2 regions of the Peptoniphilus sp. oral taxon 386 str. F0131 genome follow, and region 2 is predicted to be linked to the other one. Evidence: predicted binding sites of a transcription regulator. Region 2 holds the regulator's gene; the other holds the start of a gene.
What was found. The regulator HrcA, encoded in region 2, represses chaperone genes, less so after heat shock. The targets are predictions, from matches to a motif close to ATTAGCACTCNATANTATNGAGTGCTAAT.

Region 1: groES (co-chaperone GroES) is a predicted target of HrcA. The motif match lies at 4,466-4,494, and genes of this name have one in related genera.

Annotation. Positions count from the first base shown of each region.
Region 1 covers NZ_GL349422.1:565,991-582,327, reverse strand. Annotated here, with positions in the region: gene HMPREF0629_RS07650 (hypothetical protein) at 1-923, opposite strand, end outside; gene HMPREF0629_RS02735 (MATE family efflux transporter) at 1,095-2,444, shown strand; gene groL (chaperonin GroEL) at 2,506-4,125, opposite strand; gene groES (co-chaperone GroES) at 4,141-4,422, opposite strand; gene HMPREF0629_RS02720 (B3/4 domain-containing protein) at 4,710-5,402, opposite strand; gene hisS (histidine--tRNA ligase) at 5,404-6,717, opposite strand; gene HMPREF0629_RS02710 (hypothetical protein) at 6,859-7,680, opposite strand; gene HMPREF0629_RS02705 (amino acid ABC transporter ATP-binding/permease protein) at 7,693-9,345, opposite strand; gene HMPREF0629_RS02700 (ABC transporter ATP-binding protein/permease) at 9,338-11,056, opposite strand; gene HMPREF0629_RS02695 (guanylate kinase) at 11,414-11,950, opposite strand; gene HMPREF0629_RS02690 (ABC transporter substrate-binding protein) at 12,081-13,091, shown strand; gene HMPREF0629_RS02685 (ABC transporter permease) at 13,027-13,812, shown strand; gene HMPREF0629_RS02680 (ATP-binding cassette domain-containing protein) at 13,809-14,378, shown strand; gene HMPREF0629_RS02675 (diacylglycerol kinase family protein) at 14,440-15,342, shown strand; gene fabG (elongation factor P 5-aminopentanone reductase) at 15,351-16,082, shown strand; gene HMPREF0629_RS02665 (S1C family serine protease) at 16,135-16,337, opposite strand, start outside.
Region 2 covers NZ_GL349422.1:1,127,824-1,144,160, forward strand. Annotated here, with positions in the region: gene dnaJ (molecular chaperone DnaJ) at 1-908, opposite strand, end outside; gene dnaK (molecular chaperone DnaK) at 1,010-2,818, opposite strand; gene grpE (nucleotide exchange factor GrpE) at 2,852-3,385, opposite strand; gene hrcA (heat-inducible transcriptional repressor HrcA) at 3,391-4,422, opposite strand; gene lepB (signal peptidase I) at 4,629-5,171, shown strand; gene lepA (translation elongation factor 4) at 5,161-6,972, shown strand; gene hemW (radical SAM family heme chaperone HemW) at 6,959-8,155, shown strand; gene rpsT (30S ribosomal protein S20) at 8,233-8,496, shown strand; gene holA (DNA polymerase III subunit delta) at 8,591-9,604, opposite strand; gene HMPREF0629_RS05420 (DNA internalization-related competence protein ComEC/Rec2) at 9,558-11,846, opposite strand; gene thrB (homoserine kinase) at 12,020-12,868, opposite strand; gene thrC (threonine synthase) at 12,865-14,319, opposite strand; gene HMPREF0629_RS05435 (glutamate-5-semialdehyde dehydrogenase) at 14,322-15,584, opposite strand; gene proB (glutamate 5-kinase) at 15,556-16,337, opposite strand, start outside.

The DNA of each region.
Region 1 (16,337 bases), 560 kb from region 2:
TCTACCTTCGCGCCCGGATTAAGATTTACATTATTTTTTGAATACAACTCTCCATTACTTGCACTTACATAAAATACTTGACTTCCATTTGAAACTATCTTTCCATCTTTTACATTACTATTTGAAATTACAGTGTCAAATGTTCCCTTATCCATATCATAAGAATAAAAGCTATTTCCCGATGTAAAATATAGCTTATTTCCATCTTGATAAAAACTCTTTACTTCAAGGTCACTTAACATTTTAACATCCTTATTTATTGAACTTTCTCTAAACAATCTATAATTTGTTCCATTTGTCTTTATCACATAATAATTCAAGTTATAATATATTGTACTTGAATAATCTTTGTAATTATCAATTGGATTTTCAGGTGGCTTAGGAGTAGGAACACTGCCGCCGGAATTGTTGTTTGATGTAATAACAAGACCTTTCTGATGTGTAAAATTATATTTCCAGCCAAATTCATTTACACAAAATCTCCATGTCATAGGAAAATATGTCACATCTCTGAAAACCAATAGAGGATATTCCTCATTCCTGTTTACTATTGTCTTTCCATTTACTGTTATTTTAAAATTAGGAACCGTTACAGGATATACATCTGCATTTTTTCTGTTAGTCTGATAAAAATCAAATTTACCGTTTATTCCGGTTTGATTAATTTGAAGTCCTGAATACTCGCTCCAATTTGTTTCAACTCCTAAAAATCTTGTTGTATTGTATGTCATAGGAAAATATGTTATGTCCTTATAGACGATAAGTGGATACCTCGCATAGCTATTGTCTACACTAACTCCATTTAACGTAACATTAAATCTCGGAAGTCCAACATAAGTTCCCTGTGCACTTACCTTTGGAGCAAATGCTATTAATAGTACAAATGCTATTACTAAGGAATAAATTTTTTTAATACTCTTCATTTTTTATCATCTCCTTAACTATAAGTTTAACCTATTCCATTTAAAAAATAAATTGACAATCTAATTACAATTAGAAGTCAAAAATATTAAATTATCAAAATTTACTATAACTTTTTATTTCATCATAATTTTAATTTATGTTATAATAAACCTTATAGTGATGGTGATTTTATGCATAATAATAAACAGATATTCAACAAATTAGTTCAACTTTCAATTCCTACAATGGCTGCAATGCTATTGCAATCAATATATGATATAGTGGATATGTACTGGGTTGGAAAAATTTCTTCTCAGGCTATTTCCGCTGTAACTTTATTTTCAACTATACTGTGGTTATTTGAAGTTTTAAACGAAATTATAGGCGTAAGTTCCGTATCAATGATTTCGCAAAGTGTAGGAAGAAATGACATTGAAATGAAAGAAAAAATATGCGAACAAACTCTTTCTTTTAAGTTTTTGATGGGAATTCTAACTTCGATATTACTTTTTATTTTCATTAAACCTCTACTACACTTCTACACCCCCGACAAGACTGTAATAGATATAGCACTTTCTTATGGTTATTTAAGAATCTTTTTTATTCCTATTATGTTTTCGTCATTCTCTGTAAATTCAATATTCAGGTGTACGGGAGATCCTAAAACACCAATGAAAATAATGGGATTTTGTGCAATACTGAATATGATTTTAGACCCTATATTTATGTTTGAAAAAGTTCCTTTTATAAATATTACGGGATTTAATTTAGGAACATTTGGTGCAGCGGTTGCCACCGTAATTTCAACATCAGTCAGTTTTCTAATCGGTTTTTTTATTTTACTTAAGGGAAATAATTATATAAAAATTAAATTTAAAAATTTATTCAGATTAATTCCAAATATTGACTATAAATTAATTACCGTCGGAATTCCCGGTGCTTTTGAATCATTCCTTACATTTTTATTTGAGGCAGCAAGAGTAAAATTTGTAGCAAGTTATGGGTTAATTCCACTTACAGCTGCCGGAATAAGTTCTAAAATTTATGGGGTCTCAATGTTGCCTATGATGGGATTGTTAATGGGCGGTTCAGTCCTTGTAGGTAATTTTCTTGGAGAAGAGAATATAGATGCAGCAGAAGAGACATCAAAAACAGCTGCAAAATTTAATGCCATAATATTATTTGTTTTTACATTGATTTGCTTTATTTTTTCCAAAAAATTAATATCCATTTTTACAAATGATATTGATGTAATAAATATGGGAGCAATTTTCTTGCTGGCTTCGGCAATGTGTATATCTTTTTTAGGATACGGACTTGGAAGAGCTACAGTATTTATGGGTTCAGGATATAATACTCCTCTCTTAATATCATCCTTAGTTTCTCAGTGGATATTACAAATGCCTTTAATTATACTTTGTAGAAAACTTAACTTGCCTGTACAATATTTATGGTATACTTATATACCATCAGATTTTCTGTTTTTTGTTATGATAATGGTGTATCATAAACAAGGCAAGTGGAAAAATAAAAGAGTATAAACTGACAATAATTTATTTTATAAGAATATAAAAAAGGGTATCAATTGATACCCTTTTATTATTACATCATTCCCATTCCAGGATTCATCGGCATTTGTGGCTCTTCTTTAGGAATAACCGCAACAGCAGCTTCTGTTGTAAGAATCATAGCAGCTACACTTGCCGCATTTTGAAGTGCAGATCGTGTAACCTTTGTAGGATCTACAATACCGGAATCAATCATATTAACATAATCTCCCTTAAGTGCATCATAGCCCATTCCAACTTCAAGCTCTTTAACTCTTTCAACTATTACGCTTCCTTCAAGTCCTGCATTAACCGCAATTTGTCTTACAGGTGCTTCAAGCGCCTTAAGAATTATATTCATACCTGTTCTTTCATCCCCATCGGCATTTTCTAAAAGTTTTGCCACTGAATCTATACAATCCAACAGAACTGTTCCACCGCCCGGAACTATACCTTCTTCAACGGCAGCTCTTGTTGCTGAAAGAGCATCTTCTATTCTGAGTTTTCTTTCTTTAAGCTCTACTTCTGTCGCAGCACCAACTTGAATAACTGCTACACCGCCTGAAAGCTTTGCAAGTCTTTCTTGTAACTTCTCTCTGTCAAAGTCGGAATCAGTTGCCTCAATTTGTGATTTGATTTGAGAAATTCTTGCATCAAGTTCGTCCTTGCTTCCGTTTCCGTTTACAATTACAGTAAGATCCTTTTCCACTCTTACCTTTGAAGCGCTACCAAGCATTTCAACAGTTGCATCTTTTAGATCTTGTCCTAAATCAGAAGAAATAACCTTACCTCCTGTTAATATTGCAATATCTTGAAGCATTTCTTTTCTTCTATCTCCATAGCCCGGAGCTTTAATTCCAACTACATTAATTGTTCCTCTAAGTTTATTTAATACAAGTGTAGCAAGTGCTTCACCTTCAATATCTTCCGCAACAACAAGAAGTGGTTTTCCGGCTTGAAGAACTTGTTCAAGTAGAGGTAGTAAATCTTGAATATTTGTGATCTTCTTATCTGTTATTAGAATGTATGGACTCTCAAGCTCAGCAACCATTTTTTCATTATCAGTAACCATGTATGGAGATACATATCCTCTATCAAATTGCATACCTTCAACTACATCAAGGCTTGTTCCCATTGATTTGGATTCTTCAACAGTAATAACTCCGTCTTTGCCAACCTTTTCCATTGCTTCCGCAATAAGATGTCCTACTTCCTCATCTGCTGCTGAAATTGTCGCTACTTGTGCTATTGATTCTTTTGTTTCAACAGGCTTTGAAAAAGCTTTTATTTCTTCAACCGCTTTATCAACCGCTTTTTTAATTCCCTTTTGTAAAATCATGGGATTAGCTCCTGCAGCTAAATTTTTCATTCCCTCAAGTATAATCGCTTGAGCAAGTAATGTCGCAGTTGTAGTTCCATCTCCAGCTACATCATTTGTCTTTGTAGCAACTTCTTTTAAAAGTTGAGCTCCCATATTTTCAAACTTATCTTCACACTCAATTTCTCTTGCAATTGTAACACCGTCATTTGTAATAAGCGGTGCTCCATATTCTTTATCTAATATTACATTTCTTCCCTTAGGTCCAAGAGTTACCTTAACTGTATTTGCAAGTTTATTAATTCCATTTATTAAACCGCTTCTCGCATCTTCTGAAAATTTAATTTCCTTTGCCATTTTATATCCTCCCAATTACTTTAATACCGCTAAAATATCTGTGTATTTAACTATTGTATATTTTTCTTTTTCAACTTCAATTTCTGAACCTGCATATTTAGAAAATACAACTTTATCTCCAACATGCACTTCATCACATCTTTTCTCATCATCCAATATAGCCTTGCCTATTGCAACAATCTCCGCTATATTTGATTCTTCCTTTGCTGAACTTGGCAATACAATGCCTGACTTTGTAGTTTCTTCTTTTTCAACTTTTTTAATTACAAGCTTATCATCTAATGGTTTTAAATTCATTTTTAAGCCTCCTAAATATATTAATTATTTTATTTTTAAACTATTTAGCACTCATAAAGATAGAGTGCTAACTTACTTATTATTTTAATACACGCATAAAATTTTTTCAAGTGATATTTGAAAAAATTTGACATTTTTTTACCTTTAATTTCTATCTGACATTTTTTACTTTATCAATATGTTTAATCTAAATTAAACTATTTATAATTCCTAATTGCTATGTTTTATTTTCACAGATGATTTATTTATATGCTATTTCAAATAAAAAAGGAGCTTTCGCCCCATTTTTATATTTCTGTTTCTTCTCCTGCCGGTGCGGCAAATATCTTATAGCTTCCGCCGCAAACTTCTTTTATACTTTTACATATCTCGTCAAGAACTTTCATTCTCATTTCAGTACTTGTATTCTGATTGCCCTGAATTATAAGAAGTACATTTTTTGTATCTTCAACTATTTTAAAATCCTCAGCATCTCTCGCATCCAAATATGCGGCAATCTTTTCATCGTCCCTATATACAAAATCACCTTCATGAACAGGTTTTGTTCCTCCTCCAACGGGTACAAAACTTTCAGTTTTATCTGTAAAAGTAAATCTTATAGCCCCCTTAAATGAGTCCGCATCATGTGCTCCGATTGATAACATACTTTTTAATGAGCCCATATTATATAAATCTATAAGTGAGTTTATCCTCGGCATAGCTCCGCGTCTTTTTATATTGTTAATAAGTGCTTCTGCTGATGGCGGATATCTCTTTAAAGATCTTCCTATTGCCCTTATCTTTTCTCTATATCCTTCAAGCACTTCATTTTCTTCAAGCATTTGCTCTGTAACATCAAGAGCTCTGTCAGTGAGATATTTTATCTCATCTTCATACTTTAAAGGTAATGCGGCATTCAAATTCACATTTTCAAGTAATGCACCTACTATTGCATCAACACCAAGTACACTTCTTATTTTTTCATCTACTATAAATTTCAAATCAATTCTCCTTAATTCTACTAATTATTTCACTAAGAGAAAGTTCTTCCTGATTTCCTGTCACCATATCTTTTAACGCATATTTTTCTGTTTTTACTTCATTTTCTCCAACAACTAATGTATACGGAACCTCAAGAGCATTTGCATATTTAAATTTCTTTGCAATTTTAGCATCTTCTGTATATATAATTGTATTAATTCCACCATCTCTCAATTTTGAAACCAGCTTTATAGCTTCATCTACAAAACCGGTCATCGGAATTACAATCAAATCTATAAGACTTTTCTTCTTAGCTTCAATAATTTTAGCTTCATTTAATTGATAGAACAGTCTCGAAAGTCCGATAGAAAGACCTACTCCCGGCAGTTTTTTATCCGTATAATAGCTTGCAAGATTATCAAATCTTCCTCCGGAACACACTGACCCTACGTTAGAATAATTATCAAGAGTTGTTTCATATACAGTGCCGGTATAATAATCAAGTCCTCTTGCAATTTTAAGATCAACTGTAAAATTCTTTTCAGGTACTGCAAATTCTGTAATGTATTTTACAACTTGTTTTAATTCACTCAGTCCCTCATTAAATATTTCATTGTCAATTTCAAGTCTATCAAGCGCATCAAAAATTTCACTGTTTGTTCCTGAAATTAATATAAAATCAATTATTTTAACGGCAATATCTTCTTCTATCCCGTTATCACAAAGTTCTTCTTTAACTTTTTCTCTGCCTATCTTGTCAATTTTATCAACTGCTCTTAATACATCTACAGAATCTAAAATATTTAATGATTCAAAAAATCCCTTTAATATCTTTCTGTTATTAATTCTTATTGTAAAATCGTCAAAGCCGAGATCTTTAAAAGTATGATAAATTACTACAGGGAATTCCGCATCATTCAATATATCAAGTTTTTCATTCCCTATTGTATCTATATCACATTGATAAAATTCTCTGAAGCGACCTTTTTGAGCTTTTTCTCCACGATATACTTTTCCTATGTGATACCTTCTGAACGGAAAAGACAAATCGTTAAAATGCTCAACAGTATATCTTGCAAGAGGCACCGTTAAATCAAAACGAAGTGACATATCGGTATCTCCCTTTGTAAATCTATAAATTTGTTTTTCAGTTTCTCCTCCACCTTTTGCAAGAAGCACTTCACTTTTTTCTATCGCAGGAGTATCTATAGGCAAAAATCCGTGTTTCTCAAAATTTTTCCTAATAGTATCCATCATTTCATTAAAAAGAATTTGTTCCTTCGGCAACAATTCCATAAACCCCGGAAGTGTTGAAGGCTTTACAATTTGAGCCATAATAATCCCCCTTATTCCCTAATAAATTAATAAACTAATTAAATTATAACATAATTACAATGTATAAAATATATATTTAAGTCAAAAATATAAAAAGATGATTTAATTTCCAGCCGTCAATATTTAATATATTTAATATATTTATAAATTCACTAAATCTATAAATATATTAAATATTGCTTTCTTATTATGATTTTTACTAAAACCTATTTTAGAACTTATCTTTAAATATGATGATGAGTATAGAATTTTTTTATTTATCAATTTCCAATTTTTAAAAACATATAATGGTATTAAAAAATTTTTTTCATTATACACTACATCTTCTTCTACTCCATTTTTAAAATAGCTGATATCCATTACAAATCCGCTTCTAATAAATCCGTCAGATGCTTTTTTAACTTCTTTCGGTGTTAATAAAATATAAGATTCTTCGCCAACAACAATTCTTACATTACTTTCAAATCCCATCATGGCCATTGAAGTTTCAATACTCGAATTTTTAAGTTCATCTTCAATTTTATCAATAGACAAATATGCATTATATTCTCCGCCGCCAAGAATATTTATTAACTCATTATAATCCACATTTGTACTTTTAAACTTTAACATCTTTTTAGATTTTTCCGCTAATATCTCATTTAAGATATCCAATTCATTTCCCATTAATTTATATGATAACTCTTTAATTTTATCTTCTTCTAAATTAAGCAAAATATTTAGAAATTTTTCTATATTTATTCTGTTTTTATTAAATTTTTCTGCAAAATCATTTCCTTTTTTTGTCAACATATATCTGTTTTCTTCTTTGCACAAAACTCCATCATTTAGCATTTTATCGAGGATTTTTTTAGAATTCGGTTTTGTACAGTTAAAAGCGCTCGCTACACTTGTTATAGTATTTTGGTTTTTATTTTCAATCAAATGTAACAAATATAACTTTTCCATATTTGTAAACTTCATGGTTTCTCCTCATTACTCCGCAAGAGTTTTCACCTGTTTTATTCTATCTGAAATTCTAAGTGTTGAATCTTTATGACTCGCTAATATAACTGCCTTATCTTTAGACTCTTCCCATATAGATTTTAAAATTATACCCTCATTTAAACTATCTATATTTGCTGTAGGTTCATCTAATAGAAGTAAATCTCCATTTTGTATAAATCCTCTTGCAACCGAAATACGCTGTTTCTCACCTGTCGATAATGAATTCTCGATATCACCGACTTTAGTATTGTAACCATTTGGAAGTTCTTCTATAAATTCTCCTATAGATGCTTTTCTACAGGCAGCTTTTATTTCTTCCATAGTTGCATCTTCTTTCGCTATTTTTAAATTATCAAGTATTGTTCCATTAAATAAATGAGTACTTTGTGTTATATAGCAGTGATTTTTTCTCAATGTCTTTGTATTTATTTCTTTTATATTTATCTTATTCTCTTCAATTTTACCGCTATCTACATCATAAAATCGCATTATAAGTTTTAACAATGTCGATTTTCCGCAGCCGCTCTTTCCTTTTAAGCCAAGTATTTCTCCTTTTTTTACAGCTAAATCAAAATTTTTTAATACTTCTTCGGAACCATATGAAAATGAAACTTTTGAAACATCTATTTCTTCAAAGTTAATATCCTTACCATTTACAACTTCTTCCACTTCCGGAACTTCTTCCAACAAAGACATAACTCTTTTACCACATGCAAATGTTGTTACTAAATTATTTGCTAAATTTGAAAGTGCAGATACAGGCCCAAAAGAACTCATAAATGCTATTATGGGAACAACAACTTCTATCTTATTTACATATCCGAATTTATATAAATACATTGCAGAAATTAATATACAAATATTTCCTATTAAAATTACACTATTTGAAAGAGCCATATTTCCACCATATATTCTGCTGAGTCTCGTTGCAGATCTGCTTAATTTTTTTGTATATTCAAGCATCTCATTTCTACGTTCTCCGCCAAACTGATACTGTGCCGATTCTTCTATGCCGTAAAATGTATCAATAATAGATGAATTTATATCGCTTAAATTTTTTCTTTGAATATCGCCTATACTCTTTGCTCTATTTGAAGTTATTATAGGTACTATTATTGCCATTATAAGATGAAAAATAACAAGCACTACCGCATATAATACATTTATTTTAAACATTAATATTGTTAAAAATAATGTATGAATAAAAGCTATTGAAATCGGTGAAATTGTATGTGCATAAAAAACTTCAAGTAATTCTATATCTGAAGTTATAATTGTAATTAACTCTCCTGTATTTGTATTTTCCATTTTTGCAGGAGCAAGTCTTCTTAGAGCTTTGAAGACTCTATCTCTTATAATTTCCAAAACTCTAAATGCAACAAAGTGATTGCATAGCTGTTCTAAATACCTAAGCACAGATCTAAGTAATGCAAATATCACCAAAATTGTAATTAATTTAAAAAAGTAAAATTTGCCGATCATTGCTTTTATAAGTGCATATCCTCCAATTACAGGAATTAATGTTGCTATTATATGACCTATACTTCCAAATAAAATTGCAAGAATCATAAATAATTTCAGAGGACTTACAAGAACAATTAACTTTTTTACCAATTGCGTATATTCTCTAATCTTACTCATATTTAATCCCCCAGTTTTCTAAAGCCATTTGATTATCGTAAAGTTTTTTAAATTCACCGTTAATACTTATCAACTCATTATATGAACCTTTTTCTTCAACTGCTCCATCCTTCATATAATATATATAATCTGAATTTATTGTATATTTTAATCTGTGAGAAATCAAAATAATAAGTTTGTTCTTTCTAAATGTATCTAAAAACTTCATTATAATTTCTTCACTCTCAGAATCTATATTTGAAGTTGCCTCATCAAATATATAAATCGGAGATTTTTTTAAAATTGCCCTTGCAATAGCAATTCTTTGTCTTTGACCGCCGGAAAAATTACTTCCATTTTCAAAAATTAAAGTATCTAATCCATTTTCGTGTTCAAAATATTCCTTTAGAGAAAATTTTTCTAAAACATACCACATTTCATCATCTGTTATATCTTTATTTCCCATTTGCAAATTATATCTGAGTGTTCCTTTAAATAAATATGGATTATTTGTTACCAATGTACAATTCTTTAATATTTCTTCTTCTGAAACATTATCGGTATTATTATATAAAACCTCACCTGTGAAAGGAGTGACCTTATTGATTATCAAATTTGCAATTGTAGATTTTCCACAACCGCTTTCTCCTACTATATAAGTTATTTTATCTTTACCGAAATTCATATCTATATTCTTTAAAATTGTTCTTTCTTCATTGTATGAAAAATTAATCCCTTTAAGCTCTACATTATAATCCTCATCTGTAATTTTACCGCTTCCATCCTTTACATCAGGCATATCTAAAACTCTAAATAAATGATCTACTACTCCCATTCCATTCATAGCTATATGAAAAAATGAACCTAAAAGTCTTAATGGCAAAAAGAATTCTGAAGAAAGTAAAATAATTATAATTGCATCTCTTAAATTGATAGTTGCATTAGAATAGTAAAATACTGTCAGAATAATACCAAGTACAGCTCCTCCATATGCAATTACATCAAGTACCGTAATATTATTTAACTGTACTCCTAAAACACGCATAGTATTTTTTCTAAAATCTTCAGCATATTTATTCAATTTCTTATTATATCCGTCATCTGCATTAAATATAATTAATGTTACAAGACCTTCTAAAAAATCCACAAATACTTCAGAAAGATCGACATAACTTTTCCACTGCTTTGCATTAATTTTCTTGGCAATCTTTTGTACCATAATTATTGCTATCGGAATAAGCGGTATCATTAAAAATAACGCAACAGCTATTTTTAAATTTATCCTACCTATAAAAATAAATAATATAATCGGAGATAACATTGAATAAATTAATTGCGGTATAAAAGAATTAAAATACACCTCCAAATTTTCAACGCCGTTTACAGATAGTTGAACTACTTCCGCTACATTAAATTTCGTTGAATATTTCATTCCATAACTATATATCTTATCGAACAAAATTGTCCGAATTTTCTCCTTTATATTAATAGATATATTATTACTGTACTTGCTTATTAAGTTAATTATTAGTGCTTGAAGTAAAATAACAACTATTAAACTTCCTATTGTAAAAAATAAAATATTTTTATTTAAAAACATTTTCTCTATAAAATTTGCCACTGAGTAAATCATAAATATATTTAAACAAAGCGAAAATAGTTTTAATATAACAATATATATAACATATTTTCTCTCCTTATCCATCATATTTAAGAGCCTTTTATTTAACATACATACCTCCTGATTTCACAATCTGATTTTAGACAATTTTAAATACATACCTTATATTTATATAAAGAATATCAAAAAGAAATTTATATGTAAATAATTTTGATATATTTTATCAACACAGAAGCGTTTAAAATTTCTTATACTTATTGTCTTTTTAACCTTTAAGGTAGTTAACCTATGTTAACTTAAAATTAATTATTCACAGTTTCAACAAAAAGACGATTGAATTTTCAATCGTCAAATATTTTTACTTCCTTAAATTAACTTTGGTCAAGATTTACATTAAAAACATCCACCTTAAAATTATCTATCAGCAATTAATTTCGTTACAAAAAATAAAAAAGACGTAAATACGCCTTATATTTTGCTGTTTTCTTCTACTATATCGTCTATTTCCTTTGCTATTTCTTCAACATTCTTACTTCCGTCTAAAATATAATCTGCATATGGTGAAAAATCTTGTGCGTTTTCCACTCTATTCTTTATTTTTTGCGGTAAGTCTCCTCTTATCTCCATTCTTTTAATCATTTCTTCTTTACTTAATTTTAAATAAATACATATCGTATTCTTTAAAGTATTTTTAATTTCAATTACACCAAATAAATCAATCACAAGGACTACATTTTTCTTACTTGATACATATTTTTCAAGTTGAAGCTTCGGAATCCCATAAAAATTTCCTGCATATTCTGTAATACCTACAAAATATTCTTCATCATCAAGACGTTTAAACTCATATTTATCTACAAAAAAATAATCTATTGCATTTTTTTCTCCTACTCTCGGTGCTCTTGTAGTATACGTAATTATTCTGTAAAAATTGTCTCTTTTATTTAAAATATTTGCCTGTGTACTTTTACCTGAACCGGAATTCCCTGCTATTAGATATATCATTATATCAGTCCCCCATACTTTTGATTAATTATACATTAATTTTATAAAAACAACAATAATATTAAAAAGCATATCATTTTAATTTGTGATATAATTAGCATAAAATTTTAATAATAAGGGGTTTTAATTTATGAAGAAAAAAATACTCAGTATATTTATTATGCTTGTTCTTACATTCGGGATTATAGGCTGCGGTAAAACAAGTTCCGAAAATAATTCTGAAAAGAATTCGCCGGCGCCTCAAACTGCTGAAAGTGCCGAAATAAAAATTGCAGCACTTAAAGGTCCTACTTCTATGGGTCTTGCTAAACTCTTTGATGACGCTAAAAATGACGTAGAGCAAAAAAATTCATACACTTGTACAATTTTACAAAGTCCTGATGAAGTTGTTGTCGGACTTTCAAAAGGTGATTTTGATGTAGCTGCAATTCCTGCAAATTTGGCATCTGTTTTATATAACAAGACAGAAGGTAAACTTCTAAAAGTTGCAAATATAAATACTCTTGGAGTTTTATACATCGCATCCAAAGATGACTCTATAAAAAGCGTTGAAGACTTAAGAGGAAAGACAATAATTACAAGCGGAAAAGGTGCAACTCCGGAATTTGTACTTAGACACGTCCTTTCAAAACACAATATAAATCCGGATACCGATGTAACAATTGACTTTAAAACTGAACATCAGGAAGTAGTTTCATCATATATGCTTCGTTCTGACAATTCAGCTGTCGTAATGTTACCTCAACCGTTTTTAACAGTTGCAGAAGGCCTTGTCACAAATCTTTCTCTAAATGACCTTTGGCAAGAAGTCAATGATTCAAAATTAGTTACCGGTGTATTAGTCGTAAGAAACGAATTCTTAAATTCTCATAAAGAAGCTTTTGATAATTTTATGGAAGAATATAAATCTTCTGTTGAGTTTGTAAATTCAAATACTGATGAAGCTTCAAAAATTATAGCCGCACTTGATATTGTTCCTGAGCCTATAGCAAAAACAGCACTTCCTCAATGTAACATAGTTTATATTGACGGAGCGGAAATGAAAGAAACACTGTCAAATTATTTACAATCACTTTATGATGAAGATGCTAAATCTGTTGGAGGAAATATGCCTGATGAAAACTTCTACTATGAAAAATAAGATAAAATCTTTTTTAATAGTATTGTTTTGGATTTTTGTATGGCAGATTTTAAGTCTGTTAATCCCAGAGGAGATACTTTTTGTGTCTCCTCTTAAAGTTATTCCTCAGATTATTAAAATTTTAACTGATAAAGTATTTTATGTCTCTCTTTTCGCAAGCATTTCAAAAATTACAACAGGATTTTTAATAGGTGTTTTTTTTGCAACCATACTTTCTATAATCTCATATAAGAATACACTCTTTAAGGAACTCTCGGTTCCTCTAATGATGTTTTTAAAATCGGTACCTGTCGTAAGTTTTATAGTTCTTGCTCTTTTTTTTGTAAGTTCCAAATATCTAAGTATTATAATCAGCATGATAATAGCTACTCCAATAGTATATTCAAATTTAATCGAGGGGCTTATAAGTATTGATGAAAATTATTTGGATATGGCAAAAATATTTGATGTTAGTTTTAATAGAAAATTGAATTACATTTATCTTTCTCATTTAAAACCATTTATAATTTCAGGCTTATCTCTTGCATTTGGAATGGCATGGAAATCCGGGCTTGCTGCAGAAGTTATTTCTCTTCCTAATTTTGGAATCGGAACGCTGATTTATAACTGCAAAATATATTTGGATACAGTAAACCTGTTTGCATATACTATAATCGCAATGATTGTTTGCCATGTCCTTGAAAAATTACTTTTATTTCTAATTAGGAGGATATGCAAATGAAACTTGAAGTTGAAAATCTTACAAAATACTTCGATGATAAACTCATTTTTAAAAATGTTACATTCTCTGTCAAAGATTCTGAACGTTTGGCAATAATAGGTAAGTCGGGCAGCGGTAAAACAACACTGATAAAAATAATAATGGGGCTTACAAATTCAAACAGCGGTAAAATAATATTTGATACTCCTCCTGAATTTTCTGTTGTATTTCAAGAAAATTTGCTGTTTGAAGAAAGAACTGTATATGAAAATTTAATATTCTGCTGCGAAATAGATAAAACTACTGCACTTAAATTATTAAGTGAACTTGAACTTGAAGATTATATCAATACAAAAGTTAAAGCACTTTCAGGCGGTATGAAAAGAAGAATTGCAATTTTAAGAGCTATTGTAAAAAGAGGAAATATCTTTATATTTGATGAAGCAATAAGAGAAGTTGACGGATATACTGCAAACTTAATAATTTCTTTTTTAAATAAAAGACTAAAAAATGCACCTTTAATTTATATTACACACGATGAATCTGAAATAGAAAAATTAAACTTTGATAAAATAATTAAACTATAAAAATTTTCCAATTAATATTTGTTTTAATTGGATTTTTTAATATAATAACTATGGTGATTATATGAATAAAATTCTTTTTATACTCAGTACTAAAGCAGGATCATCAGATTTTAAGTCTTTTAAAGAAAACATAATTAATACTTATACAAAGCATAATATGCTGGAAAATCTTAAAATCGTTGAAACATTAGATAAAGAACATGCAAAAAGAGCCACTCAAGAATTTATTGAGCTTCCATATGAAAATAAGATAATATACAGCTGCGGTGGAGACGGAACACTAAATGAAGTTGCATCGGTAGTATATGGTAGCAATACTGCTCTTGGATTAATTCCAATGGGTACGGGAAATGACTTTTCCAAAAATTTTGACTACTCAAATTTTAAAATTGAACAGACAATAAATCCAAAAATTTCACCAATTGATATCATTTCAATAAATGATAGAATAAGTGTAAATGTAATGAGCCTCGGTTTTGATACCTCAGTGCTTAGAAATGTATATATGATTTTAAAAAAATATCCTTTTTTTAAAAAACACAGTTTTATGCTCGGTGCAATTTATTCTCTGCTAAATATTGAAAGTGATACATTAAATGTAGAGCTTAATTTAGCAAATGGAAAATCATTAGTTTTAAATGACACTTATACTATAACAGCACTTTGCAACGGCAGATATTACGGAAGCGGTTTTAATCCATCTCCAAACTCGATTTTAGATGATGGTATTTTAGAACTTCTACTTGTAAAAAAACTGTCCCTTCTAAAGATATTAAAATTACTTCCAAAATATAAAAAGGGAACTCATTTAAATAATAAAAAAGTTGCAATATATGAAGTTACAAGTGGAAAAATTTGTTCAGAAAATGAAATATACGCAAACTGTGACGGAGAAATATTTAAGAGTAAATATTTTAATTTTAAAGTTCTTAAAAATTCAATCCTATGGGCAAATTTAAAGTAGGTGATATTATGAAAACTGTTTTAATAACCGGTGCATCTCGTGGAATTGGGTCTGCCATTGCAAAAAGACTTTCGCTTGAAAATTATAATTTAGTTTTAAATTATAACAACAGTGAAAAATCGGCTTTGTCACTAAGAGATGAAATAAGAATTACAAACAAAAACTGTATAGCAATAAAAGCAGATGTATCTAAACTCGAAGAAGTCCAAAATATGTATTCCGAAATCGAAAAAACATTCGGAAGTGTTGACATCCTTATAAATAATGCCGGAATTTCTTTTACAGGACAATTTCAGGATACATCTCCTGATATTTGGAACAAGATATTAAACACTAATGTAACCGGGATGTATAATACAATATATACCGTCCTTCCAAAAATGTTATCAAACCATGAAGGTGTAATATTGAACTTTTCTTCAATATGGGGTTCACATGGAGCGTCTTGTGAAGTTGCATACTCCACAAGTAAGGGTGCTGTCGAATCGCTTACAAAATCACTTGCAGTTGAACTTGCTCCTTCAAACATAAGAGTAAATGCAATTTCACCCGGAACTGTAAACACAGATATGATGAAATCATACAGCGCTGATGACATGAAAATAATATGCAATGAAATACCGATGCAAAGAATTTCTCAGCCGGAAGAAATTGCAGAATTGGTTTGCTTTTTAATATCATATAAAAATTCATATATGACAGGTCAAATTATATGTGCCGACGGAGGCATGTGCGTATAAAAATACCCTCTTTACCAACTGTTCGGTAAAGAGGGTATCTTTTTCTCCTTCTTTATTTACCTTCTATGTTTTCAGTATCTTTTAGATACTCTCCAAACTCAATCTCGACTTGTTTTTCTTTTCCGTCTCGAACTATTGTTATCTTTTCTCTGTCTCCCACCTTATACTTATATAATGCAACTCTAAGTGAACTTTCATTTTCAATTTCAGTATCACCTATCTTTGTAATTACATCGCCCGCTTCTATTCCAGCCT
Region 2 (16,337 bases):
TGCGTTCCCTTAGGAATTTCATAGTCCACTAAGTTATTTAACGTAGGTACTTTTATCGTTCCGCCAAGTACCGCATCCATATAAGAGATTGGAATTTCTAAATACAAATCTGTTCCATTTCTTTTAAATACAGAATCCTCTCTAACGGACACATAAATAAATAAATCTCCATTTGATCCGCCATTTTCTCCTACATGTCCTTCACCTTTCATCGAAATTATTGTATTATTGTCTACTCCGGCAGGAATTTTAACATTTAACTTTTTACTTATTACTTCTTTTCCTACTCCTCTACAATGCTTACACGGCTTATCAATTATTTCACCCGAACCATTACATTTATCACAGGTAACTACTCTAACAAATCTACCAAATGCAGAAGTTGACTGTATTTTAACTTGTCCTGTTCCATTACATTTATCACAAGTGTGTTTTGAAGTTCCGGGTTCCGCCCCTGTACCGCTACAATGTGAGCAGTTTTCCTGTCTTCTTATATTTATTATCTTTTCAACTCCAAATACAGCCTCTCTAAAATCTAAAGTTATATCATATCTGATATCTCCACCTTTTATTGGAGAATTAGAACTTCTGCTTGTATATGAATCTCTAAATCCTCCTCCAAACATATCAAATATGTCGCCGAATATATCTGAAAATCCTCCAAAGTTTCCTCCACCTTGGAAGTTTCCATTTATTCCGTCTTCTCCATACATATCATAAGTTTTTCTTTTTTGATCGTCTGAAAGAACTTCATATGCTAAGTTTATTTCTTTAAATTTCGTTTCCGATTCTTCATCTCCTTGATTTAAATCAGGATGATATTTCTTAGCTAATTTTTTATACGATTTCTTTATTTCTTCAGAAGTAGCAGTTTTTTCAACCTCTAAAATATCATAAAAATCTCTCAAATCTTCACCACCAATTTCTAAAGTCTTATTTTACATCTTTTTATCAAAAAAATAAAGCTAAATCAAATTAAGATTTAGCTTTATTTATAGATTAAATATTATTATTCTTCATCTACTACTTCATAATCTGCATCTACAACATCTTCTTCAGGTGCTTTTTGTTCTTCTTGAGCTTGTGTTGCTTTATAAATTTCTTCAGATACTGCATAAAACGCTTTTGTCAATTCTTCAGTCTTAGCTTTAATTTCATCCAAATCTTCAGAATCTTTTACAGATTTTAAGGATTCTATAGCTTTTTCTATTTTTTCTTTATCTTCAGCCTTTATTTTATCTTTTAACTCTTCAAGTGTTGATTCTGATTGATAAATCATTGAATCCGCATTATTTCTTGCTTCAATCAAATCTTTTTTCTTAGAATCTTCTTTAGCAAACATTTCAGCTTCTTTTACTTTCTTTTCAATCTCTTCATCACTCAAATTTGTTGAAGATGTAATTGTAATTTTTTGTTCTTTTCCTGTTCCTAAATCCTTGGCATATACATTTACTATTCCATTTGCATCTATATCAAAAGTAACTTCAATTTGAGGTATTCCACGTCTTGCAGGAGCTATTCCGTCTAATTGGAATCTTCCCAAAGTAACATTATCTGATGCCATTTGTCTTTCTCCTTGTAGAACATGAATATCTACTGAAGTTTGATTATCAGATGCTGTTGTAAATACTTGTGATTTCTTTGTAGGAATAGTTGTATTTCTTTCTATAAGTCTTGTTGTAACTCCACCCATTGTTTCAATTCCAAGAGATAATGGTGTAACATCAAGTAACAATAAATCTTTTACATCCCCTGAAAGAACTCCTCCTTGAATTGCTGCACCAAGAGCAACACATTCATCAGGATTAATATCTTTTTGTGGTTCTTTCCCTACCAACTCTTTGATGCAAGCTTGAACTGCAGGAATTCTTGTAGAACCTCCAACCAACAATACCTTATCAATATCGCTTGGAGTCATATCTGCATCTTTAAGAGCATCTTTTACAGGTTGTTCAGTCATTTTTACAAGTTCTTTAGTAAGCTCATCAAATTTAGCACGAGTTAAGTCCATATTTAAATGTAACGGTCCTTCTGCTGTTGCTGTTATAAACGGCAAATTAATGTTTGTAGACATTGTTGAAGATAGTTCCTTCTTCGCCTTTTCCGCTGCTTCTTTTAGTCTTTGTAAACTCATTTTATCAGCTTTCAAATCTACTCCATGAGCTTTTTTAAACTCACTAGCTATATAATCAATTACTTTATTATCAAAGTCATCTCCACCTAATTTGTTATTTCCTCTTGTTGCATGTACTTCAAAAACTCCATCTGAAAGTTCAAGAATAGATACGTCAAAAGTACCACCGCCAAGGTCATATACCATAACAGTTTGTGAATCCGATTTTTCATCTTCTCCATAAGCAAGTGCTGCTGCTGTAGGTTCGTTTACAATTCTTTTTACATCTAATCCTGCAATTTTACCAGCATCTTTTGTTGCCTGTCTTTGTGCATCCGTAAAATATGCAGGAACTGTAATTACAGCCTCTGTAATTTTTTCTCCAAGATAGCTTTCCGCATCAGATTTTAACTTTTGAAGAATCATAGCAGAAATTTCTTGCGGAGTATAATCCTTTCCGTCAATATTTACCTTATAATCACTACCCATGTGTCTCTTTATTGACTGAATAGTTCTGTCCGGATTTGTTATAGCTTGACGTTTTGCAGTTTCACCTACAAGTCTTTCTCCATCTTTTGTAAATGCTACTATTGATGGTGTAGTTCTATTTCCTTCAATGTTAGGAATTATTATTGAATCTCCACCTTCCATTACCGCTACTGCTGAATTTGTTGTTCCTAAATCAATACCTATTATTTTTCCCATTATTATTTCCTCCTTAAGAGATTATTTTATTTTTTATTTAGATACCTTAACCATTGCTGATCTAAGTACTTTTTCACCTATCATATAACCTTTTTGTAATACTTCTATTACAATTCCCTCTTCAATGCCATCTTTTTGCTCTATGAGAACTGCATGATGAAGATTAGGATCAAATTTTTCATTTAATGAATTCATTTCTGTAACTCCATTTTTCTCAAGCAATTCCATAAGTTGTTTATAAATTAATTCTACGCCGTCAAAAAATGTATCTTTTTCCCCTTTAGATTCTATAGCTCTTTCAAAGTTATCTACTATTTGAATTAATTCAAGCATAACTTTTTTAGTTCCAAGTTCTATATATTCCTTTCTTTCAACTTCTGTTCTTCTCTTATAATTAGCAAAATCAGCCTGAAGTCTTAAAAATTGATCTTTTATAAGATTAACTTCACTATCAATTTCATCAATATCTTCTTCAGTAGTTACCTCCTGAGAATTATCTACAAGTTCTTCCATTGTTTCATTAACTTCTTCAACAACTTCTTCTTTAACCTTTTTATTATCTGACAATTAAATCACCTCACTATTTTATCTATAACATAAGACAAATTATCTCTGAATAATTTTACAGTCTTTATATGTTTTCTATAATCCATTCTTATCGGACCTATAATTCCTATTTGTCCTATTCTCTGATTTTTAGGTCTAAATGTTGCTCTTATAATCGAATTGTTTTTCATCAGTTCATCTTCATTTTCATCGCCTATTATCACATCAAAATCAGATTTCTCGGAATAATTTATAAGTTTTAAAATTGATTTTTTATCTTCAATAAACTTAATAAAATTTCTTGCTTTTTCAATATCATAATATTCTTCAAAACTCAAAATATTATTCAATCCATCATAATAAAAATCAAATTGACTGACTTTTTCGTTAAAAGTGCTTGCTCGTTTTATTATATCTGAAATAAATTCTCCATATTTTACCATAGAACCTTTCAAAACAACTTTAAGTCCACCTATTTTTTGAAAATCTATTCCACAGAGATATTCATTTAATTTTTTACAAATTTCATGTAAGTCATCATCAGAAATGGATACTTGTGTATTTACAATTTGTTTTTCAACTACTCCTCTATTTCCAACAATAAGCAAAAGTATTGAATATTCATCAATATTTAGTAACTGAATAAATTTTATTTCAGTGTCGGGTTTTTTTAATGCTACTACATAAGATGTACACTTTGTAAAATCAGAAAGAAGTTTTACAGTGTTTTTAAAAATATCATCTAAGCTATTGGCATTTTGTAAAATTAAATCTCTTATGTCATAGTCTTCAATAAAATCTATATCATATTCAAAAATTTCTTTTTGAATATGATCTACGAAAAACCTATAGGCCTTATTGGATGGAATTCTCCCTGCAGAGGTGTGAGGCTTATTCAAATATCCTAAATCTTCAAGATCTGCCATTTCATTCCTAACTGTCGCTGAACTTATTCCCAAGTTGAAATCCTTTGAAATAGTTCTGGAACCTACAGGATTAGGAGAATCTATATAAGAATTTATTATAGCATTTAATATTTCTATTTTTCTCTCATCCATATTATCACCTTTTGTTAGCACTCTTATTTGTTGAGTGCTAAACCCTATATATAATATATATCCTTAGTCAAAGATTGTCAATACTTTTTTTGCAAATATATTTTTCTTTTTATTGTCATTATTTTAATTATACAAAAACTGTGTTAAAATATAGTTTAGTTTTAGATTATTAAAATTAACCAACTTTAAAATATATGAGGTGAATTATGAGTGAACCAAAGAAAGAATCTTTTCTAAGTTTTATTTTAATATTTATATCGGCATTTGTTCTTGCATTTTTAATTAGACAATTTATTTTTAATGTCAATATTGTTGTCGGAGAATCTATGTATCCTACCTTAAAACCCAATGACAGATTAATTACATTAGTGTTTCCGCTAAAATTTAAAAGTCCAAATAGAGAAGATATTGTAATTTTAGATGCTCCTGATGAATCAGGAAGAGAATATATAAAAAGAATTATCGGCATTCCCGGCGATAGTGTTAAAATAGAAAATGGAAAAGTATATATAAATGACGAACTTTTATCTGAAAATTATTTAGATAATAATATTGAAACTCCAATACAAAATCAATCTGAATGGCATCTTTCAGAAAATGAATTCTTTGTAATGGGTGATAACAGATATAATAGCTCAGATTCAAGAATTTTTGGAGCAATAGATAAAACTTCAATAAGAGGAATTGTAGTTCTTCGCTTTTGGCCGATATCAAATTTTGGAATTGTCGGAGGTTTAAATGACAAATAGACAAGATAATATTAGAAATTTTTCAATAATCGCACATATTGATCACGGAAAGTCAACTCTTGCTGATAGACTTATTGAAAAAACCGGAATGCTTACCGAACGTGAAATGGAGTCACAAGTTTTAGATTCTATGGAACTTGAAAAAGAAAGAGGTATCACAATAAAGTTAAAAGCCATAAGACTTGTCCATAAAACTAATGATGGCAAAGAATATATTTTCAATTTGATTGATACTCCGGGACATGTAGACTTTAACTATGAAGTTTCAAGATCTCTTGCAGCATGTGAGGGAGCATTAGTTGTTGTTGATGCAACTCAGGGTGTTGAAGCTCAAACTCTCGGAAATGTATATTTAGCGATCGATCAAAATTTAGAGCTCGTACCTATAATTAATAAAATAGACCTCCCAAGCGCAAGAGCCGACGAAGTAAAAAAAGAAATCGAAGATATTATTGGTATTGATTGCGAAAACTCTCCGCTGATATCAGCTAAGAGAGGTATAGGAATAGAAGATGTATTTACACGCATTATTGAAGATATCCCGGCTCCTAACGGAGATGAAAATGCCCCGCTTAAAGCTTTGATATTTGATTCATATTATGACTCTTATAAGGGTGTTATATGTTATGTCAGAATAAAAGATGGAAGCGTTAAACCCGGCGATGAAATAATGATGTTCTCAACCAAAAAGGTTTTTGAAGTTGTAGAAGTCGGTGTTACTACTTCGGGTCTTATGCCTTTGAACAAGTTATCAGCAGGTGATGTAGGCTATATAACAGCAAGCATTAAAAATGTAAAGGAAGCAACAGTCGGAGATACCATAACATCTCCATCAACTCCTACTGCAATGCCCTTTCCTGGATATAAAAAAGTAGTTCCTATGGTCTACTGCGGAATATATCCTGCTGAAGGAGAAGAATATGTCAGCGTAAGAGAAGCTCTTGAAAAATTGCAAGTAAATGATGCGGCATTAGTTTTTGAAGCTGAAACTTCTGTTGCCCTCGGTTTTGGATTTAGATGCGGATTTTTAGGATTACTTCACATGGAAATAATCCAAGAAAGACTTGAAAGAGAATTTGACCTTAATTTAGTTACAACAGCTCCGTCAGTTATATATAAAATAACAAAGACAGATGGAAGTATAGTAGAAATACAAAATCCTACTAATATGCCAAGTCCCGCTGAAATACTTAAAATGGAAGAACCGATTGTAAAAGCCGAAATTATGACTCCAACAGATTATGTAGGCGCAATAATGGATTTATGCCAAAATAGAAGAGGTGTATTCTTAGGTATGGAATACCTTGAAGAAACAAGAGCTCTTATAAAATACAATCTTCCGTTAAATGAAGTTATATATGACTTCTTTGATGCCCTTAAATCAAGAACTAGAGGCTATGCTTCATATGATTATGAATTGATAGGATATAATGAATCCGACCTGGTTAAACTTGACATACTTATAAACGGAACTCTTGTAGATGCTTTTTCAATTATCGTACATGAATCTACAGCTTATAATAAAGGTCGTAGAATCTGCGAAAAACTTACAGATGTAATTCCAAGACATCAATTTGCAGTACCTATTCAAGCGGCAATAGGAAATAAAATAATAGCAAGAGAAACTATAAAAGCACTTAGAAAAGATGTTCTTGCAAAATGCTACGGCGGAGATATTTCAAGAAAGAGAAAACTTTTAGAAAAACAAAAAGAAGGTAAAAAACGTATGAGAACTGTCGGCGAGGTTGATGTTCCTCAAGAAGCATTCTTAACGGTATTAAAATATGATGAAGAAAATTAATAAGTCCGATTTTATATCGGACTTTATACTTAATAAAAATTCAACTGAAGATATATCATTATATATACACGTTCCATTTTGTGAGAGTAGATGTTACTATTGTGACTTTTATTCATCAATTATAAACGAAAACAACGTCAATGATTATTTTGAAAATTTATATAAAGAATTATTTTTATATAAGGATTTTTTAAAAGACAAAAAAATAGTCAGTATATTTATAGGTGGCGGAACGCCAAGTTCTGTAAATCCAAAATATATTTTTAAATTAATGGAAAAAATCAATTTAATTTCCACAATTGAAAAATCTTGTGAAATAACTATTGAACTAAACCCCAATTCAGTATCAAGTGAAAAATTAAAATTATATTTGAACTCAAAAATTAACCGTTTTTCGATGGGAGCGCAAAGTTTTAATGATGATATATTAAAAAAAATAGGAAGAATTCATAAAAAAGAAGATATTATTTCTGCATGCAAACTATTTGGAAAATATAACATAAAAAATTTCAATTTAGACTTAATGCTTGCACTTCCATCTCAAAAATTTGAAGATATTAAAGAATCTATCAAATATATAAAACTGTTGGATCCTGCTCATATTTCATATTATAGTTTAATTTTAGAAACAGGAACTAAACTATATGATATAAACCAAGTTAATCCACTGATTTTCCCGGATGAAAATCAAGATAGAGATATGTATCACTATATAGTTCATTCGCTTGATGACTTAGGATACAAACAATATGAGATTTCAAATTTTTCAAAATCTGAATTTGAATCAAAACACAATTTAAGGTATTGGAAATTAAAAAATTATTTGGGTCTGGGTATTTCCTCACATTCAAATATAAACAATTTAAGATTTTATAATCATAATTCATTTGAAAAATATTATTCAATAATTAAAACTTCAAATTTGCCGGTTCAAGATTTTGAGGTCTTAGATAATAAGGATAGAATAAATGAATTTATAACAATGGGACTTAGGTTAAACAGCGGAATTAACATCTCTTCAATAAATAAAATTTTTAAAATAGATTTTTTAAATTATTATAAAAATGAAATTTCTAAAAATATTAATTTAAATCTAATTACTATTAAAAATGAAACTATTTATTTAACTGAACTTGGAAGAGATTTATCAAATCTTGTAGAATTGGATTTTATTAGACTTTAATAAATAAAATCTTGCATTGTTACTAAATTAATGTTAAAATACTAAAAGCTTATAGATTAACTGTGGAGGTGAATTACATGGCAAATATTAAATCAGCTATTAAAAGAATAGATGTTATTAAGAGAAATAACGCTCGTAACAAATCAATCAAAACTGAAGTTAAATCAGCTGTTAAAAAATTTGAATCAGCATTAGAAGCTGGTAATATAGATGAAGCGAGAGAACTATTAAAGCTTGTTGATAAAAAACTAAAAAAAGCTGCTCACAACAATATCGTTCATAAAAATGCAGCAGCAAGAAAAATTTCAAGACTTACTCTTAAATTTAACAAGGCAAACTAATTATCAACAAAATTAGAATGTAATTGTATCGCACATTTCTATAAAATAGTCAGATATAAATTAACCTGAGGAATATTCCTCAGGTTTTCTAATTTTATTTTGTAAATTCTACTATTAGCATTTCTAATAAAATATATTTCGAAAGTTGTGTTGTTTTAAAATATTCATCAATATTTAATAACTTTTCATAAAACTGATATAAAAATTTTAAATCAAAGTTATGCGAAAACTTTGAAATTTTTGAATACTCATATTGTTTTATTCCCATATAATTCATAGCTTGTACATCTTTATATCCGTTAGATTTTAAATCTCCATACATTATTAGAAGCCTAACCTGTCTTACAATCATAGAAAATATTCTCTCAATAGGTTCATTCAATAAATGTAATTTTTTAAATTCCATAAGTGATTTTTCAGTATTTTTATTACAAAGTGCATCTAAAAAATTAAAAATATTTGAATCGGCATTTTGAGTCATAGACCTATCAATAACTTCCCTATCTATTTTCTTAACTTCAGATAAAACAAGCATCTTATCAAGCTCATTTTTTAAATCATACAAAGTCATATCTAAATTTTTAGAATCATAACCTGATTTTAAGCTAAGATAACTAATATCCGATTTACTAATATCAAATCCTTTTCTAACTAAATATCCTTCAATAAAATTAAATATGTCCTTTCCGCTTAATTTAGGAAATTCTATAGCTCTATTATTTTTAGAAAAATATTTATAGAAAGTTTTTGTTTTATCTATTTTATTGTCTTCATCAAGAAATACTAATATTAAAAATTCTCCGATATTATCCAAAAATTTATAAAATTCTTTTGTAACACTTTCTGAAAACGCATTAGCTCCTTTTACGAATATAACTCTTTTATCATTCATAACAGGAAGTGTTTCGCAAGATGACATAAGCTTATCTTCCGTTAAATTATTTCCGTCATATAATGACAAATTAAAAGTTTCCATTCCTCTACTTACATATTTTTTCTTTACATATTCGATTGCATTGTCCATTAAAAGCCTTTCATAACCATAAAACAGAAATGCCCCGCTAATATCTTTTTTGTATATTTCCCTGTATTGCAATATATTCACCATACTCTCTTACAAATGCAATAATAACTATATAAGTTAATAATGTAATTATACCAAAACTTCCATCTTTTTCCTTAAAACCTTTAAAAATAATAGAATTCTTTTTAATATTTAAATTTATTTCTCCAACCTCATTTGTAACTTTGGTTATTACATTATTTTCTTGTAATCTGTTAATAACCTCTGAATGAGGATGCCTATAAGAATTATTAATTCCACAACTTATTACCGCATATCTAGGTTTAGCAGTTTTCAAAAATTCTTCTGATGTAGAAGTTTTTGAACCATGATGTGCAACTTTCAACAAATTACAGGTTTCAGTAATATTACTTTCAGTTTGTTCTATATCTCCTGTAAATAAAATTTTAAACCCTCTATGATTTAATATCATAACCATCGACTTATCATTTGAAGAATTATATTCGTCAACATCTGAAATTATTCTAAAAAATGTGTTATCATCCATCTTTATTAAATCATCTTTTTGTACAAGGTATATATTCATTCCCTTACTTAATGCCTTTTGTAAATATTTATTGTCTTCTATATATGATATATAAAGACTTTTTATTTTAACTTCATCAATAATATCAAGTAGTCCATCAACATGATCTTCATCAAAATGTGATATAAAAACTTTATCAATTTTATTTATTCCCTTAGCTTTCAAATAGTTTAATGTATATTTTTTACCCGGATTGTAGTTTTCATTTGAACTTCCCCCGGTGTCAACCATAAAATATCTATTATTAGTTCTTCCAATGGCGCAATCTCCTTGACCTACATATATAAAATTAAGCTCAAACGAATTATTATAATCGTATAAAAACATAGCTGAATTAATTAATATTATTAATATTAAACTTATTAAAACAGATATATTAAATTTATAAAAATTAATAAAAATATCTTTATATTTGATTATAATAAAATTGGAATATAAAATAAAAACTGAAATGATAGAAATTTCAGCAAACTCTAAATTTAAAAAGCTAAAATCATTAATTTTTACAGCTAAAAAACTTGCAACATTCAATATAAAATTTATTGATGGTGCAATAAGAAATGCAAGAGGCTTAAATATAATTAAAATATATGAAAGTATTATTGCAAAACTATATAACGGCAATAGAAAAACATTTGATATGAAACCCAAAACAGAAAATTCTCTAAATAAGTATATACTTACCTGAAATAACATAATATTCACAGAAAGAGTCAGTGCCAAGCTTTTGCCGAAATAATTTTTTTGAAATAATATTTCGAATTTTTTATAAAATAATATAATTCCAAGCACACTCAAATAGCTGAGTAAAAACGACGGAGAATATATGGAAAATGGATTTATTAAAATTGTAATCATTGCACTTAAAATGAGTGCATTAAATGAAGTATATTTATATTTAAACAAAAATGACATAAACATAAATCCAAACATCAAATATGCTCTAAATGCCCCTATTGGCATTGAAATTAAGTATAAATATACAAATGAAAATAAAAGAGCTATACTCCTTCTTAAAACTTTTGAAATTCCAAATAATTTTAATATTCCCTCAAAAATAATCATAAGTATTCCCATATGAAGTCCCGAAATGGCAAGCATATGAGAAAGCCCAATATTTCTAAAATTATCTTTAATATCTTTATCAATATAATTTGAATTTCCAAGCAATATAGAATTTATAATATCTGCATTTTTATCAGATAAATTCTTTGATACCGTGTCTGTAATATAATCCTTAAAATATGTTCTTAGCTTTAAACTTTTACTTTCTCCGACTTTTTTCACTGAATTTGAATATATAATTTCATATATTCCTTTCGATTTTAAATAATTTTTATAATTAAAATCACTAAAATTCATCTTCCCTTCAGGTATCGCAGAGCTTCCGTAAATAATAACAATATCTCCAATACTTAACTTTTCTTTTGAATATAATAAATATTTTTTAAATATAGATGAAGATGCAATGTATTTACTTTCATTATTTATATAATCATCTACAATTTCAGCTTTAATATTTACACTTTCATTTAATTGATTTGATGTCCTCATACTCACATTTAAAAAAGAGATTATAAACAATATAATACATAAAAAAGATATTCCGGTCTTAAATTTTTTAAAATAAAAAAAGTATGTAGATGATAGCATAACTAAAATGGCAAGATATATTAAATTTATTTTTAAACAGTCACCTAAGACTATTCCTAAAATCATTGACAATAACAAATAAATCATAATGCACCTCTACTTATAATATATTATAGAGTTTACTTTTGTTCAATATTTAATTAACATGTTACTATTTTTAAATTGTTCTATAATAACGTCATTTAATAAATTATTAAACTAAAAATTGGTTAAGTTTGCACTTAACCAATTTTATTTTTTTATTTAATTATATCCATAATCTAAAATATTATTTTAGCTCCATCATTTTCAACTTCAACATTGTGAATTCTCCATTTTGAAATTGTATTGCTTAAATTTTTAAGAGCATTATCTATATCATTGTTATCCCTTTCAGATATTACAAGTAAACTTGGTCCTGCCCCGCTTATAAATAGGACTGCATTATTACCGCTGCATATGCTTTTAATATAATCATAATCGCTTATCAGTTGTTTTCTGTAGGGTTCATGTAATAAATCCTTAGCCGCTCCTTTAAGCAGATTAAAATCTCCACTGTTAAGTGCATTTGAAATCAATGTTGCTCTTGCAATATTTGAAACTGCATCAGATAACCTAACTTCTTTTTTTACAACTTCTCTTGCTCTACTTGTCTGCATTTTAAAATTTGGAACCAATACATTAAATTTAAAATTTTTATCAATATGAGTTTTATAAAAATATACTTCATCTTCCACTATTGAAGTGATATGTCCTCCAAAAATTGCAGGAGCGACATTATCCGGATGTCCCTCTATATTTGTAGCATATCTTAAAATAGCTTTCCTATCCAATTTTAAATTACTCAACTCATTCGCAGCCATTAATCCTGCAACTATACAAGTAGCACTGCTGCCAAGTCCTCGAGTCATCGGAATCATAGATTTTACTTTTATAGAAATACTTGGCGCTTCAATATTGTTTTCATCGTAAAAATATCTAAAAGATTTATAAATAAGGTTATCATTTAACTTCTCATCTAAGAAACTACAAGGCTCTATTTTAAAAAAATTATATAATTTTAATGCCATACCTTGACTATCATATCCTGGCCCTAAATTTGCCGTTGTAGCCGGCACTTTTATGATCATTTTATTATCCTCCTTATATAATCTTTTATTTCATCTTTTTCTATTACCATTTTATTTTTTATATCTTTTGCAAATAAATCTTTAAATTCAACAGGAACACTTATATTAAATTTTTCTTCCAAAGTATTTAAAGCACTAATTTCATCATTTGAATTCATCATAAGTGCCTCAGCTATTGAATTTATAAATTTAAACGGTGATGCAGTAGCTGCAACCAGTATTTTTTCGTCCTTATTAAATTTTTCATAATCTTGCGCAGCAAGTAACCCTATCGCAGTATGTGTATCCACTAAATAATTATACTCATCATATATTTTTTTTATTTCATCTATAGTTCTATCATCATCAAAATAATATGCCGTTATATTATTAAGCCTTCTGCTGTCAATAAAATATTTTCCATTCTTCATCAACGATTCCATTAAGAACTTAATCTCTTCAGAATCTTCGCCAAGTTCATAGTATAAAAATCTCTCTAAATTACTTGAAATTAAAATATCCATTGAAGGAGAATTAGTGACAAAAAACTCTCGATTTATATTGTAAATACCTCTATTTATAAATTCTGTAAGTACATTATTTTTATTTGAAGCACATATTAAATTATTAATAGGTAATCCCATTTTTTTAGACAGATATGCCGCTAAAATATTTCCGAAATTTCCTGTAGGAACACTTACAGAAATTTTCTCACCATTTTTTATATAACCGTTTTTCACAAGATAATAGTAACTATAAAAATAATATACAGTCTGCGGTATAAGCCTTCCTATATTTATAGAATTAGCTGATGATAATTCATATCCTTTCATATTAAGATATTCTCTAAATTGCACATCATTAAAAATCTTTTTAAGCGAAGACTGAGCATCATCAAAATTTCCTCTTATTGCAATTGCATGGGTATTCTTACCATCAAGTGTTACCATTTGTCTCTCTTGAATTTCACTAATACCATCTGTAGGATAAAAAACTGCAATATCAGTATTTTCTACGTTTTTAAAACCATATAATGCCGCACTTCCTGTATCTCCGGAAGTAGCGGTTAAAACTAAAATTTTTTTATCTAATCCAGAATGTTTTATTGCAATACTTATAAGCCTTGGTAATAATGATAGTGCAAAATCTTTAAATGCAAAAGTTTGACCATGATATAATTCAATAACATATTTATTATCAAGCTTTTTTATAGGAACTATGTTGCCTTTAAATGTTGAATATGCCAACTCAATAGCACTATATAATTCTTCTTTATTAAAGTCATCAAATATACTTCCTATTATTTTTTTAGCAAAATAAATATAATCTAATTTTTCAATTTCCTCATTACTAAATTCAATTTCAGGAAAACTTTCAGGAAGATATAGTCCTCCATCATCACTAAGTCCCTTTAAAATTACCTCGTAACTTGAATTTAATTTCGAATTTCCTCTTGTACTTATATATTTCATAATTATTCCCTTACTTGTCCAGAACCTAAAATAACATATTTTGAGCTTGTGAGCTCATTCAACCCAACAGGACCTCTTGCATGCAACTTTTGTGTAGAAATTCCAATTTCAGCTCCAAATCCAAAAATTCCACCATCAGTAAATCTTGAACTTGCATTTACATATACACATGCAGAGTCTACTTCATTTAAAAATTTCATAGCATTTTCATAATTTTCTGTAATAATAACTTCAGAATGATTTGTAGAATATCTATATATATGATCTATTGCTTCATCTATTCCGCTAACCACTTTCATAGACATTTCATAATCTAAATATTCCTTTCCATAATCTTCATCTGTAGCATAAATCACATTATTAATCTTATCCATGGTCTTCTCGCATCCATGTATTATTATATTATATTGATTAATAATTTTTTGTAGTCCTTCATAAAAGTTGTCAGATATATCTTCACTTACAAGTAATGACTCCATAGCATTACATACTCCAATTCTTGAAGTCTTTGCATTCTCAATTATATTTAATGCCATTTCAATTTTTGCACTGCTGTCTACATATACATGACAATTCCCAACTCCTGTTTCAAGAACCGGAACCTTTGAGTTTTCAATTACTGAATTTATTAAACTTGCGCTACCTCTTGGTATTAGTAAATCTATATATCCTTTTAATTTCATAAGCTCTACTGATGACTCTCTTGTGGTATCTTCAATTAAACAAATCATATTTTCATCATATCCCAATTCAGAAATAGATTCCCTTATTATCTTTACTATTGAAATATTTGAATTTATAGCTTCTTTTCCACCTCTTAAAATAAGTGAGTTTGATGACTTTATGGCAAGTATTGAAGCATCTAATGTAACATTTGGTCTTGCTTCATATATTATTGCAAGAACTCCTATGGGTACAGTTTTCTTTCCAACTATAAGCCCATTTTCAAGAGTTCTCATATCATAAATATTGCCGACAGGATCTTTTAAATCTATGAGAGTTTCTACCGACTCTGCCATGGCTCTAACTCTATTTTCTGTAAGCAAAAGTCTATCAAGTACACCTTCTTTTAACCCGATTTTTTTAGCATTATCCATATCAATTAAATTAGCTTTTATAATTTCATCAGCTTTCAAAATTATATTTTTCTTTATATTTGATAATATACTATTCTTTTCCTTAGAGCTTAATTTTGAAAGCTGTCTATTGGCATTTTTAGATTTAATTGCAATACTTTCAAGACTTTGCCTTAAAGATTGTTCCAATTTCTTCTCCTCCTACTACCCTTCTTATATTCTTAATATCATTTGAATTAGCAATAACAACATCTATCCCCTTCTCCATGCACATTTTTGCAGCATTTATCTTAGTTGTCATTCCGCCTGTACCTACATTTGAAGAAGAGTCCTTTGCCATCATTTTTAATTTCTCATCAATTTCATTAACTTCATAAATAAACTTTGCATTTTCATTTTTCTTCGGATCATCATTATATAAACCATCTATATCCGATAATAATATAAGTAAATCAGCATCAACAATTCTTGCTACAACTGCAGATAATGTGTCATTATCTCCAAATTCTATCTCAAATGTTGAAATCGTATCATTTTCATTTACTATTGGTATTACATTCATACTTAATAATTTTTGAAATGTATTTTTTGAATTTTCTCTCATTACACTATCTGTCTCAATTTGCTTTGTCAATAAAATTTGTGCCGCTTGATAGCTAAACTCATTAAATGCTCTGTTATAAGTGTTCATAAGAGCTACTTGCCCTACTGCGGATGCAGCTTGTTTTCCAACAGTATCTCTAGGTCTCTCAGCTAAATTTAATCTCTTTGCTCCTGCAGCAATTGCTCCGGATGAAACTAAAACCACATCTATACCATGATTTTTTAAATTTGAAAGTTCCCATGCAAGTTCATCAATCTTCTGTAAATTTATAATTCCATTGTCATGTGTTATTGAAGATGAACCAATTTTCACAACTACCTTTTTTAACTTTCTACTAA